4 regions of the Parashewanella sp. 2210YD4-3 genome follow, and region 1 is predicted to be linked to each of the others. Evidence: predicted binding sites of a transcription regulator. Region 1 holds the regulator's gene; each other region holds the start of a gene.
The links. The regulator LexA, encoded in region 1, represses DNA repair genes until DNA is damaged. The targets are predictions, from matches to a motif close to TACTGTATNNNNATACAGTA.
Positions count from the first base shown of each region.

Region 2: AC1EU0_RS12005 (DNA topoisomerase III) is a predicted target of LexA. The motif match lies at 1,582-1,601, and genes of this name have one in related genera.
Region 3: recA (recombinase RecA) is a predicted target of LexA. The motif match lies at 1,404-1,423, and genes of this name have one in related genera.
Region 4: AC1EU0_RS06775 (LexA family protein) is a predicted target of LexA. The motif match lies at 1,201-1,220, and genes of this name have one in related genera.

Region 1 covers NZ_JBWQOG010000017.1:33,249-36,464, forward strand. The annotation lists partial or broken gene coxB (cytochrome c oxidase subunit II) at 1-589, opposite strand, end outside; gene AC1EU0_RS18625 (cell division inhibitor SulA) at 1,202-1,675, opposite strand; gene lexA (transcriptional repressor LexA) at 1,672-2,289, opposite strand; gene AC1EU0_RS18635 (hypothetical protein) at 2,531-2,905, shown strand; gene AC1EU0_RS18640 (hypothetical protein) at 3,053-3,216, shown strand, end outside.
Region 2 covers NZ_JBWQOG010000007.1:110,506-113,721, reverse strand. The annotation lists gene AC1EU0_RS12005 (DNA topoisomerase III) at 1-1,571, opposite strand, end outside; gene AC1EU0_RS12000 (class I SAM-dependent methyltransferase) at 1,764-2,609, shown strand; gene cysK (cysteine synthase A) at 2,798-3,216, shown strand, end outside.
Region 3 covers NZ_JBWQOG010000004.1:84,510-87,725, forward strand. The annotation lists gene AC1EU0_RS07540 (regulatory protein RecX) at 1-285, opposite strand, end outside; gene recA (recombinase RecA) at 290-1,348, opposite strand; gene mutS (DNA mismatch repair protein MutS) at 1,530-3,216, shown strand, end outside.
Region 4 covers NZ_JBWQOG010000003.1:338,658-341,873, reverse strand. The annotation lists gene AC1EU0_RS06780 (AAA domain-containing protein) at 1-1,016, opposite strand, end outside; gene AC1EU0_RS06775 (LexA family protein) at 1,231-1,650, shown strand; gene AC1EU0_RS06770 (Y-family DNA polymerase) at 1,638-2,894, shown strand; gene AC1EU0_RS06765 (serine hydrolase domain-containing protein) at 2,993-3,216, opposite strand, start outside.

The sequences.
Region 1 (3,216 bases):
TCACCGCAAACGCAGGCATCCACCATGAGTGGATCACATCGTCTGAGGTCATTAAAAAACGAATTTTACGGTCGGTGGGGAGAACTAATGGCTTGTCGACTTCAAGTAAGTAGTGTTCTTGCTTGGCTTGCTTGTTTTCGATTTGATCTCTTGGAGTGGCAAGGACACTGTAAAAGCCTACGCCTTTATCAAAATAATCGTAATGCCACTTCCATTGTGAACCGGTGATCTTAATGGTGAGATCAGAATTACTTGAATCTTCCATCGCCAATAAGGTTTTGGTTGCAGGAATGGCCATAGCAATCAAAATCACAAATGGAATAATGGTCCATAAGATTTCGACTTTGGTGCTTTCATGAAAATTGGCCGCAACGGCGCCCTTAGATTTACGATGTTTGATCATGGCGTAGAGCATCACACCAAAGACAATCACCCCAATAACACAGCAGATGTAAAAAATAGTCATGTGCAGGTGATAAACTTCTTGGCTTATCCCCGTCACGCCCTGAGTCATGTTTAGGCGCATCGATTCGGCCCAAACAGGCGGCACCATTAGTGCGGCCAATAAACAATACAACACTCGCTTCACTTGACGTCTCCTTTGTTAAACAAAGAAGAGTTACACAGTATCCCTTAGCCCTATGCGAACTCTCCGGTTCCCAAAAGCTTGTTGATATCTAAGAGCGTAGTGGTTTAAGTTCCAATAACTCCGAGGTGAGACGGTATGGCGTGTCTGTTACGGTACGACAATGGTAATGCTACTTTATACGGCTTTTGTGTTTCCACTTTGGCGCTTAACAGCGAATCAAATAGTACGACAGCTTTTTCACTGGGACATTTCAACCTATGCAGCAGAATGAGTTTTCTGCCTTACTTTAAGGAAAGCATCCTTATTGAATTTTGCTAGGTTTTTATGTCTTTCTTTTAATTAAACTTTTTGCACATGATAATAAATTGTTAATTTATTATTGAGATTACCATACTTGGTGCTTACCGATTGATCAAGTTAAGGTTTTTGATATTTTTATTTAATGGGAACGGCAAAAGGTGAAAAACCGAATTGTAGTGGTGATGAGAAGTGAAGCCATGAAAGCTCTTCATCGGTAGATTATAAAAAAGAGACGTGATGTCTTAGGCAAAGGTCATTGACTACAGACCGATGCCGTAATAATTGAAGCGAGCCTCAAGTACTACAGAAAAGTTAGTGAGTGTGAGCCGCTATAGATGATGTTTTAATTGTTGTCGTTGGGACTTCAGTTTCTGTTTCAAAAATAATGCCCATCGCACGTGCGCTTTTAGTGATTAATTGCAAGCGACGTTTGTCTTTCATATCTAGGCTGGATGTCCAGCAAATGGCGGCACTGCTGGTGCCAGAGGTCAATGCTTTTTCCATTGCCCATAAAGTTTCAACTTCATCTTTAGTGTGGACTAACAAAACTTTGTCGATGGCAATTCCTGCTTTAGCCAAAATGGTTTTGAAATTGTTGCTTGGGGGATTGATTAATACTATCCATCGCCCTTGATGGCTCAGTTGAGCCAACTGTGGACTTAGCGTTTGCAGTTCCGTCAATCCATAAGACTGTGTTTGCACAGTGTTAATGGCTTGAGGTTGCCAAACATTGTCACTTTGCCAAAGTCCTGGGTGGTGTTGCGCTCCTATTGTTTGCATACTCATAACCATTCTCCATTGCGTATCACACCAACAGCTAACCCCTCAATTTCACATTGTTCGTAGCTTAAATCGACTTCAATTGGGGCGTAGTCTTCATTTTCAGCATGTAGATAAACCACATTTCCTTTTTGCTCAAAACGTTTAACGGTGACTTCGTCTTCAAGCCGTGCTACCACCACTTGACCATTATTGGCTTGTTGCTGCTTATGTACCGCTAACAAATCACCTTCTAAGATGCCTATATTTTTCATACTGTCACCACGAACACGCAGTAAAAAGTCGGCGGAAGGCTTAAATAAGTGAGCATCGACTTGATAATGTTGTTCAACATGTTCTTGAGCGAGAATAGGTGCGCCAGCGGCAACTTGGCCAATTAACGGTAGACCCGTTTCTTGAGCTGTCACTTCTTGAGTTAAACGAATGCCACGGGAGGTACCGGGCATGATCTCAATGTAGCCTTTTTTGGCTAATGCTTTTAAGTGTTCTTCAGCAGCATTGGCGCTACGAAAACCTAAACGACGAGCAATTTCAGCGCGGGTTGGAGGCATGCCCGTTTCTGAAATATTGCTTTTGATCAATTCTAAAATTTCGGCTTGTCTTGGCGTTAGAGGTCTCATCGCAATACCTGTTTGTTCATACAGTGTTACTGGTATTATATACAGTAATCTATATAGCGCAAGAGTTAACCAAATTTATCTTGAATTGTTGAGTGCCATAAGTTTGAAATTAAACTTCGCCATAAAAGCCTACAGCTATAAGGCACAGTTAGAAAATGAAGGACAAGAGATTAACAATGATTCACTCGTTTAGTAAGTGATTGGATTTTATACTGAGTTTTATTTTAGCGAGTCACATCCAATGGCAGCAGTACATCCAGATATTTTTCCTCCACAGCAAGTTGGTTATGGCAGTGTAGGTGTAGCCGGTAGCGCTTCACTGCCACAGGGCTTATCTAATGGTGAACGGAAGTATCAATGTAATCCAGAGTCTCTCTCTCAAATCAAGGAGTCTTATATTGATCCTGATGAGCATAGAGAGCTTATTCAGCATGAGCCTATGAGGCTACGTATGTTGCTTGCTAAATTTATGAGTGTTGAACCACATAAGATAACAAGAGATAAAGACATGTGTTGCCCATGTTGGCTGCTTTGTTCCTGCTTAGAAACTAAAGCTTGTGATTACTTTTGCTTGTTTTGTTGCTGGCGAGAAGCAAAAGGGAGTGAAGAAAAATAATAAGTTACCGCATTGGATTGACTGGGGTTAATCAACGGTCTAATTGGCACTATCCTCTAACATTTGCCTTTGGGGAGTTTACCTAAATTAAGTCAGTGTTCAGCTTTTAATTTATATAATGAGACTTTTACTTTTATAGAATTGCCAATGGAAGCGATAAGATCTCAAAATCAAAGTGACCCTCCTCCAAGTTATGCGCAAGCCATGAGTAAAAGTGGTGTGGCTCATGCAAAATCCCGAGATGTTGATTCAAATGCGAAGTTAACGCCAATCTCAGGTCAGCACTATGCTTGTATCCCCAATGCGCCAGA
Region 2 (3,216 bases), on a different contig from region 1:
GTTTCTTTTAGCACTTTTTTAATTTCAGGATCTTGAACAAAACGATTGATCCCCGTCATAGCCGATAATAACGTTGCATCGGTAAAGTGTTTAGGTGGCTGGGTTTGCTTCTCAAGTAACTCACCGTGTGTGCAAGTTAATTTCTGACCCAAAGTAAGAGGCGGTAGTAGCTGGGCTTCAGTCCTATCTTGTGAATTCTCTTTGGTTGATGACTTAAATAAACTTTTCCAACCTAAGGATTGTTCAGTTTTACTTTTACAACTGAATTTACCACCAGCAATAGTCACTTCGACTTGGGTTTCTTGATATAAATACGCAGGATAAAATTGTGCCAAATATTGCCTTGCTACTTGCTGATATACTTTGCTTTCATTTGCTGACAATTTAGCTAAATCAACTCGTTTTTCTGTTGGAACAATAGCGTGGTGAGCATCCACTTTACTGTCATTCCACACTTTTGATTTTAGGCTTGTATTAGGCTGAGGAATATTCGAGACAAGCTCTGAAGCATTAGCTATAACCGCTGCTACAACTTTTGGCGCAAGTTGTAATTGCTCTTTGGGAAGATAACGGCTGTCTGATCTTGGGTACGTAATGAGTTTGTGCTTTTCATATAAGCTCTGACAGATAGACAATACGTCCTGTGCCGACATTGCAAACCGTTTAGCGCAATCAATTTGCAAACTGGATAAGTTATATGTCAAAGGCGGATTTTGTTTTTTGTCTTTTGTTTCCAGTTTGGTAATTTCTGCTGCTTGGTTACCTATACGGTTCACAACATTTTCAGCTAATCCTTTAACCAACACTCTACCTTCTTCATCCATATAAGGCTGACAAGCTTCACTGGGTTGCCACTTAGCTACAAACCCTTCACTTTTATCTGTCAATAAGTGCGCCAAAACTTCATAAAATGGCTTTGATTGAAACTGCTGAATTTGCTCATCACGTCTGACGACTAACCCAAGTAATGGCGTTTGAACTCGACCTACAGATAGTACCCCGTCATAACCCACTTTTTTTCCTTGTATGGTATACGCACGAGTCAAATTAATACCGAAAAGCCAATCAGCTCTACTTCTTGCTAAAGCTGAAGTTGCTAATGGAATGAACTCACGATTACTTCTTAAGTTATTTAAGGCACGTTTAACAGCGGCGGGATTTAAGTCACTAATCAATAAACGCTGAACTTGATTGAGTTTATTTCCTTTGACCCCTAAATGAGAAATAACTTCATCAACCAATAACTGGCCTTCACGATCTGGATCTCCAGCGTTAACAATTTGAACAGACTGCTTTACCAACTTTCTGAGAACTGTGAGTTGCTTTCGGGTCTTAGGCTTGGGCTTGAGTTGCCATTTTTTAGGAATGATTGGTAAATGTTCTAATTTCCAACTTTTATACTTTTCATCGTAAGCATCTGGCTCAGCTGTTTCAAGTAAATGACCAATACACCAAGAAACACAGTCACCATTAGCCAATTCAATATAGCCATCATGTTTTTTATGTGGTTTGGGTAACACATCGGCAATAGCTCTTCCCAAGCTAGGTTTCTCTGCGATATAAAGGATCATCAACGACAATTACTGGATAAATTTACAGTAACTATAAATTTTCCAGAATTGATATGCAACTTTCAGCATTTAGACCGTAACTCGCCATATCGTACATCGTCATAAATTGTAATAATAAAAGATTAAAAATTAGTCGCTTAAGCTTAAGGTTTGAGTTATAACAAAGATGATCATGAGTAAAAGGAAACAATAATGAAATCACAATCAACTCTTGCACTGGTGATACTGACAGGAATGTTAGGACTAAGCGGAGTCTCGGCTACAGCTTATGGGTACGATAATCATGAGCAAGCTAAACAAGCCCCTACGACACTGCAATATGATTATCAGTACCGAACAGCTAAAGAAAAAGCACGAGATAAATATCGTCACCCTAAAGCAACATTAGATTTTTTTGGTATTAAACCAACGGATACTGTTGTCGAGATTTGGCCCGGTGGTGGCTGGTATTCAAATATTCTTGCGCCAGCACTTAAAGGCTCAGGTGAGTTTATTGCCGCTCACTTTCCATCTGATTCAGCGGTGAAATACTATAGAACGTCTCGCGCGAAATACGACGTAAAGTTTAAGGATCACCCAGAACGATATGGTCAGATTAGCGTCACAAGCTTTATGCCTCCGGCCCACCCTGTTATGGCACCTGCAGAGACAGCTGATGTGGTACTAACCTTCCGTAACGTGCATAACTGGATTGCGAATAATAACGAAATTGAGGTTTTCAAAGCAGCCTATAACGCTTTGAAACCAGGTGGAACTTTTGGTGTCGTTGAGCATCGCGCTAAACCTAATGCGACCCGGTTAGAAATGATTGAGTCTGGCTATGTTACTGAAAAATTCGTAAAAGAATTAGCACAAAAAACCGGATTCAAACTAATCGCTAGCAGTGAAGTCAATGCAAACCCAAAAGACACAAAAACTTATCCGTCAGGAGTTTGGACTCTTCCCCCAAGATTAAGGTTAGGCGATCAAAATAAAGACAAATACCTTGCTATCGGTGAAAGTGATCGAATGACACTAAAGTTTATTAAACCTAAATAACCAACTCCTGCAGCATAGCTCCGTATGCGCATTTATTTGTTAGGACACTACCCCTTTGTGGTAGTGTTTTTTATTATTAGCCAATCACTGTTAATAACTATTGGTTATATACAAGAAGAAATTATAACTTTTGAATTACATAAATTATTTCTAGTATTTATATTTCAAACACTGTTAACGGAATGATCATGGCTAATATATACGAAGATAACTCACAAACAGTAGGTAAAAGCCCACTGGTTCGCCTAAACCGAATTGGTAATGGCAACATTTTGGCAAAAATAGAATCTAGAAACCCAAGTTTTAGTGTTAAATGTCGTATTGGCGCAAACATGATTTGGGCTGCTGAGAAAAATGGAACATTAACCACTGAAAAAGAATTAATCGAACCAACTTCTGGCAACACAGGTATTGCTCTAGCCTATGTAGCAGCCGCTCGTGGATATAAACTCACCTTGACCATGCCCGAAACCATGAGTTTAGAAAGAAGGAAGCTTCTTAAAGCACTTGGTGCTAATTTAGTGCTAACCGAAGGTCCCAAAGGTATGAAAGGAGCAATAGACAAAGCGACTGAAATTTATAACTCCAATCCTGAGCATTATGTTCT
Region 3 (3,216 bases), on a different contig from region 1:
TTTTTCTATAGCCTGAGAGATAATTTCAGAAGATAAGCCCTTTAATGACATCGCTTGGCGAATACGAATCACACCATGACCTTTATAGATATGACTTCTAAGTAGGGATTCTGCATATCGTGAATCATTGAGGTAACCACTGGCCTCACATTCATCAAGTGCAATCTCGATGTCAGCAAGTGCGTAGTCTTTTTTGACGAGTTTATCGTGGATGAGTTTGCGGGAATAATCACGGCCAGCTAATAAGCTGACCGCGTAAGATTTTGCAGTTGGGGTGTTAGACACGGGTTTAGAATACTTCGCCAGTTTCTAAATCAACGTTTTCTTCACCTTCAGCAGCTTTAGTTGCTTCTGCTTTACCAAGAAGAAGTGAGCGAAGTTGCTGTTCAATCTCTTGAGCGACGGCTGGATTTTCAATCATATACTTGCCAGCATTCGCACGACCTTGTCCAATCTTGTCGCCTTTATAACTATACCAAGCACCGGCTTTTTCGATGATCTTATTTTGAACACCTAAGTCAACTAATTCGCCATTGCTGTTAATGCCTTGACCGTAAAGGATTTGGAACTCAGCTTGCTTAAATGGTGCGGCAATCTTGTTTTTAACCACTTTAACGCGGGTTTCATTACCTACTACTTGGTCGCCTTCTTTAATCGCACCTGTACGACGAATATCTAAACGAACAGAAGCGTAGAATTTAAGTGCGTTACCACCAGTTGTGGTTTCTGGGTTACCAAACATCACACCAATCTTCATACGGATTTGGTTAATAAAGATAAGTAGCGTGTTTGATTGTTTTAGATTACCAGCAAGCTTACGCATCGCTTGGCTCATCATACGAGCCGCTAGACCCATGTGTGAATCACCAATTTCACCTTCGATTTCAGCTTTTGGAGTAAGAGCCGCTACCGAGTCAACAATGATGACGTCTACTGCACCAGAGCGAGTTAATGCATCACAAATTTCTAGTGCTTGCTCACCAGTATCAGGTTGAGAACAAAGTAGGTTATCAATATCCACGCCGAGGTTCTTAGCGTATACAGGATCAAGTGCGTGCTCAGCATCGATAAAGGCACAAGTTTTACCTTGTTTTTGAGCGGCTGCAATCACTTCAAGTGTTAGAGTTGTTTTACCAGAAGATTCAGGACCGTAGATTTCAACAATACGTCCCATTGGTAAACCACCTGCACCCAGTGCAGCATCCAATGACAGCGAACCAGTTGAAATGGTTTCTACATCCATTGAGCGGTCTTCGCCCAAACGCATGATAGAACCTTTACCAAATTGCTTTTCAATTTGTCCCAATACTGCGCCCAGTGCTTTTTCTTTATTTGCATCTGCTGCCATTGCTGTTCCCTCTCGTGGATACTTAAAACTAAAGTCGATTTAATGTCAGTTAGTATACTGTACAATCATACAGTATCAAGTGTTATTGATAAAAATTTTATCAACTCATTCTGAAACCCTATCCAAAGATTGTTAAGATACCAAGAATGATAAAAAATTCGATATGGATCTTTAACGCCGAATGAATGCCGAATTAGCAAACTTAGACAGCCACACACCAATGATGCGTCAGTATCTTACGATGAAAGCTCAACATGCAGATATGTTGCTGTTTTATCGTATGGGTGATTTTTACGAACTCTTTTATGATGACGCCAAACGAGCTGCCGAATTACTGGGTATCTCGCTTACCGCCCGTGGTAAAAGTGGTGGGAACCCAATTCCAATGGCAGGTATCCCCTATCATTCTGTTGAAGGCTATTTAGCAAAACTGGTTCAATTAGGCGAATCCGCAGCAATCTGCGAACAAGTCGGCGATCCTGCAACTTCAAAAGGTCCTGTTGAGCGTAAAGTAGTTCGTCTCATCACTCCGGGCACATTAACTGACGAAGCGTTACTGCAAGAACATAAAGATAATTTATTAGCCGCGGTTTATGGTCGACAAAACCTATTCGGTTACGCGACATTAGATGTAGCTTCAGGGCGCTTTGTAGTAAGTGAACTCACTTCATTAGAAGCGTTAGAAGCAGAACTACAACGTACTAATCCTGCTGAATTACTGTATAGCGAAGACTTCTCAGAACTGACGTTAATCGGCTCAATTAAAGGTAGCCGTCGTCGCCCAGAATGGGAATTTGACTACGATACAGGCATGAAAATGCTGCTTGAGCAATTTGGCACTAAAGATCTGCGTGGTTTTGGCATTGGTGATGCTCGACTATCATTGCAAGCCGCGGGTTGTTTGATGCAATATGTGAAAGATACTCAACGTACTGCACTGCCCCACATCAACGCCATTACTCGCTTTAATCAAAACGATACAATCGTACTGGATGCTGCTACTCGTAAAAACTTAGAATTGACCCAAAACCTTTCAGGTGGTTTTGATAATACTTTAGCATCAGTATTGGATAGCACGGCAACCCCAATGGGCAGTCGTATGCTCCAACGCTGGATCCACCAGCCATTAACCAATCATGGTCACATTCAAGCTCGTCACCAAGCGGTATCTGAACTTATCGATGCTAATTTATATGATGAGCTACACGATTTTTTGAAAGGGTTAGGCGATGTAGAACGTATCATCGCAAGATTGGCACTTCGCACCGCAAGACCAAGAGATTTTGCACGACTGCGTCAAGCTCTTGAGGTTCTACCGGAAGTCCAAAGCTTAATGTCAGATGCAGAGTCATCGCATCTACAGCAATTAACTCGACTATTAGGTGAGTTCCCTGCTGAGTTAGCATTATTACAAAATGCCATTGTCGATAACCCTCCTATGCTGATCCGTGACGGTGGCGTGATCAAAGAAGGCTACAACGCAGAACTCGATGAATGGCGTCACTTAAGTGATGGCGCAACCAGTTACTTGGAACAAATGGAACTGCGTGAGCGCGAGCAAACCGGTATTCCAACCCTAAAAGTTGGCTATAACCGCGTGCATGGTTACTACATTGAAGTGAGTAAAGCGCAGTCCACAAATGTTCCGCTGTCTTATCAGCGCCGCCAAACGCTTAAGAATACTGAAAGATACATTACTCCAGAGCTAAAAGAGCACGAAGAAAAAGTGTTATCTAGCCAAGGGAAAGCGCTAGCGCTTGAAAAACAGTTATGGGAACAATTATTTGATTTATTGATGCCCCAACTGGCACCACTGCAACAGTTTGCTAAATCGGCTGCCGAATTGGATGTATTAAGCTGCTTTGCAG
Region 4 (3,216 bases), on a different contig from region 1:
AAATCATTCAGATAACTTTTAAGTTGCTTTAGATATTGGTTTTGTCCCGCTCTGATAGCAATGTCATTTAAATGAAAGTTTTCTTCTAGTTTAGCTGCAATGACATTTAAGGCAGTATCATTTGCTGCAACGATAAGAACTGTCTTTCCTCTAGCCATGTTTTCAGCAGCGGTTGCAGCAATTGTATAGCTCTTTCCTGTACCGGGTGGTCCAGAAACACAACTTACTCCGAAGCTTGCCGCACTCTCTATTATTGATTTTTGAGGAGTAGATAATAGTCCGGGTAAATAATCATACTTGAGTGAATTCTTATAACTTGTAGTGCATTCCCCCTTGAATAAATCATTTATAGGAGTAGACCACTTATCTGCATTAACCATAGCCTCCAATTCATGGAGAATACCTCTACTTGCTATAGAGCGCTCAACAAAAATAAGCATTGAAGCAGGTAAAACCTTAAGTCCTTTATCGTTTTTATCTAGATCTTTTGCTGATTGTAATCGAGGGAAATTCAATAACTGTAGAGCATCAATATCTAACTGGCTATTCTTGAAAAATGACGTCCAATAAGCAGGTAATGTTATTTCTTCTTCATTAAGCTTGTAGTTGTACTCTTCTGGCATGAGCAATTTGATCAAAGGCTCGTTAGCTACATGTTTTTGACTCGCAGAGCTAAAGTAAAAGTCTCCTTTATCATTTTCTAAATCAGCTTCAGTGTAAATTAATGGAGAAAAAACATTCTTTTTCTCACCGTTAATTTCTAAGTTTCCTGAAACGATAAAATTAACATAGAGTAAAACTCTTTCTCTTGCATAGATTTCTACACGTTTTGAAAGGGGAGTCGCAAAATCACTAGGAATAGGTAGTCTAAGGACGGTGTTAGATAGCAGCTCATCGTGACCAGTTAGCATGAAGCGATCTTCACTTTTAAGTTTATTTAGGTTCCAGAGGTTTAAATCAGCACTATCTTCATTAAAGCAGTCCTTGTAAAACTTAAGTAATTTTTTAATGTTCAAAAATACACCCTAACATACAGCTTTAGTTTTAGTGGCTAACTAAGCTCTGCTTTTTTATTTTCACAGCTTCCCAAATGTAGCCAACAAATTTATAACAAAAAAAACTTATTGCAAACTAATACTCAAGCATTATCAAGTTTTTACAATGTTGAATTTACTAAGTGTGATTATTATTGCCAATACATACTGTGTAAATAAACAGTATTACGTAAATATGAGAGTAATTCCACTTTTTGCCCAAGCAGGGATCTCAGGTTTTGAGTCTCCAGCAGCAGAATATTCACAGCTTGCATTAAGTTTGGATCAGTTATTGATTGAGCATCCAAGCGCAACCTTCATTGGTCAGGCAATGGGTGACAGTATGCAAGGTGTTGGTATTTTTGATAATGATATTTTGATTGTTGATCGACATGTCACGCTTCAAGAAATGGATGTGATTGTTGCTAATCTAAACGGCGAATTTGTATGTAAGATCATTGACCCAATAAGAAGGCAACTACTTTCGGCAAATGAAAAGTACCAAGCTGTTCCTATTAATCAATATGATGTATTTAGTATTGAAGGTGTAGTTGTGCGTTCAATTCGCTGTCATCGTCCTAGCAATCTGATCCAGAGAATGCAGTGTTTGCATTAGTTGATGCTAATAGCTTTTATTGTTCTGCAGAAGCGGTGTTTCGTCCTGATTGGCGAGACAAACCGATTATTGTATTGAGTAACAATGATGGTTGTATTGTTGCTGCAAACCGCAGAGCAAAAGAAGCTGGGATCAAAAAATTCATTCCATACTTTCAAGCTCGGCATTTGTGTGAGCAAAAGGGCGTTATAGTCTGCTCATCAAACTATGAGTTGTATGCAGACCTGTCAGCAAAATTGATGCAAGTGATAGGTCAGTTTGCACCAGAACAACATGTATATTCGATAGATGAGACGTTTCTATCTTTCAAAAATATTGATAAGACTATTCCTGATTTAGTTTCACACGGTCAATTAATCAGAAAAACGGTATGGAAAGAAACTCGTTTACCTGTGTGCGTTGGTGTTGGGGAAACCTTGACGCTTGCCAAGTTAGCTAATCATACAGCCAAAAATGAAAGAGACTATCAAGGCGTTTGTGTCCTCGACTCAGCCAATAAAACTGCTGAAATATTGATGAATACGCCTGTTGAAGAAATATGGGGCATAGGAAGAAAGCTTTCTGCAAAATTGCATCTGATGAAAATCCATACCGCTTATGAGTTAGCTCGTATGCCTCCTAAGTTAGCAAGAAAGCAGTTCAACGTTGAAGTTGAGCGCACAATTAATGAACTGAATGGCATTGCATGTAAAACGTGGGATGAAGTTAGAGCTGATATGAAGCAAATATTTTCTACCCGAAGTATGGGCAACCGGATAACAATAGAAAATGAGTTACAACAAGCCTTGTGTAAGCACATTGGGATTGCTGCTGCCAAAGCTCGTAAACAAAACTCAGCGTGTACGCACGTATTAGTTTTTGTTCACAGCTCCCCCCATGATGATAATCAAAGATACTTTAAAAGATTGGTGAAGTTTGCAAGACCAACCAACTGCACTTTAGAGTTAAGTAAAGGCGTTTCAGAAGTGGTTAATGAGCTATTTGTGATGGGCGTTCGTTATTACAAAGTCGGTGTAGGGTTATTAGATCTAACTGACGCAAAGCATCAGCAACTCGATATGTTTGATAAACCAATGAGTAAACCAGAGTTGATGCAAACCATCGATAAATTGAACCACAGATATGGTCGAGATACCGTTTTCGTTTCAGCGCAGGGCACAGAAGTTAAATGGGGCATGCGCCGAGCCTTCTTAACACCGCAATACACAACCGATTGGAAAAACATACCTGCCATACGGTGTTGAGCATTTCTTGTTGCTTATTACACCTAATTGACTTTACATAGTTTATTTGCAGCTTAATTGAGAGCGCACTCTAGATTTGCCATAAATAATTTATCAAGTTAATTCGAATCATTGTCTAAGATTCTGTTTATTTGTGCGGCAATATCCCATCTGGGTACTTCATCTGCGTTCGTTAGAATAATGATCCCACGCTGAGTATCAGGATATGCGATCAGCAAAGCTTTAACGCCTTTAAATGATCCTGCATGTCGAATCACTCTGCCATATTTGTTGTTATACACTTGCCAACCCAAACCCATTTTGATCTTACCCCATGTTGTAG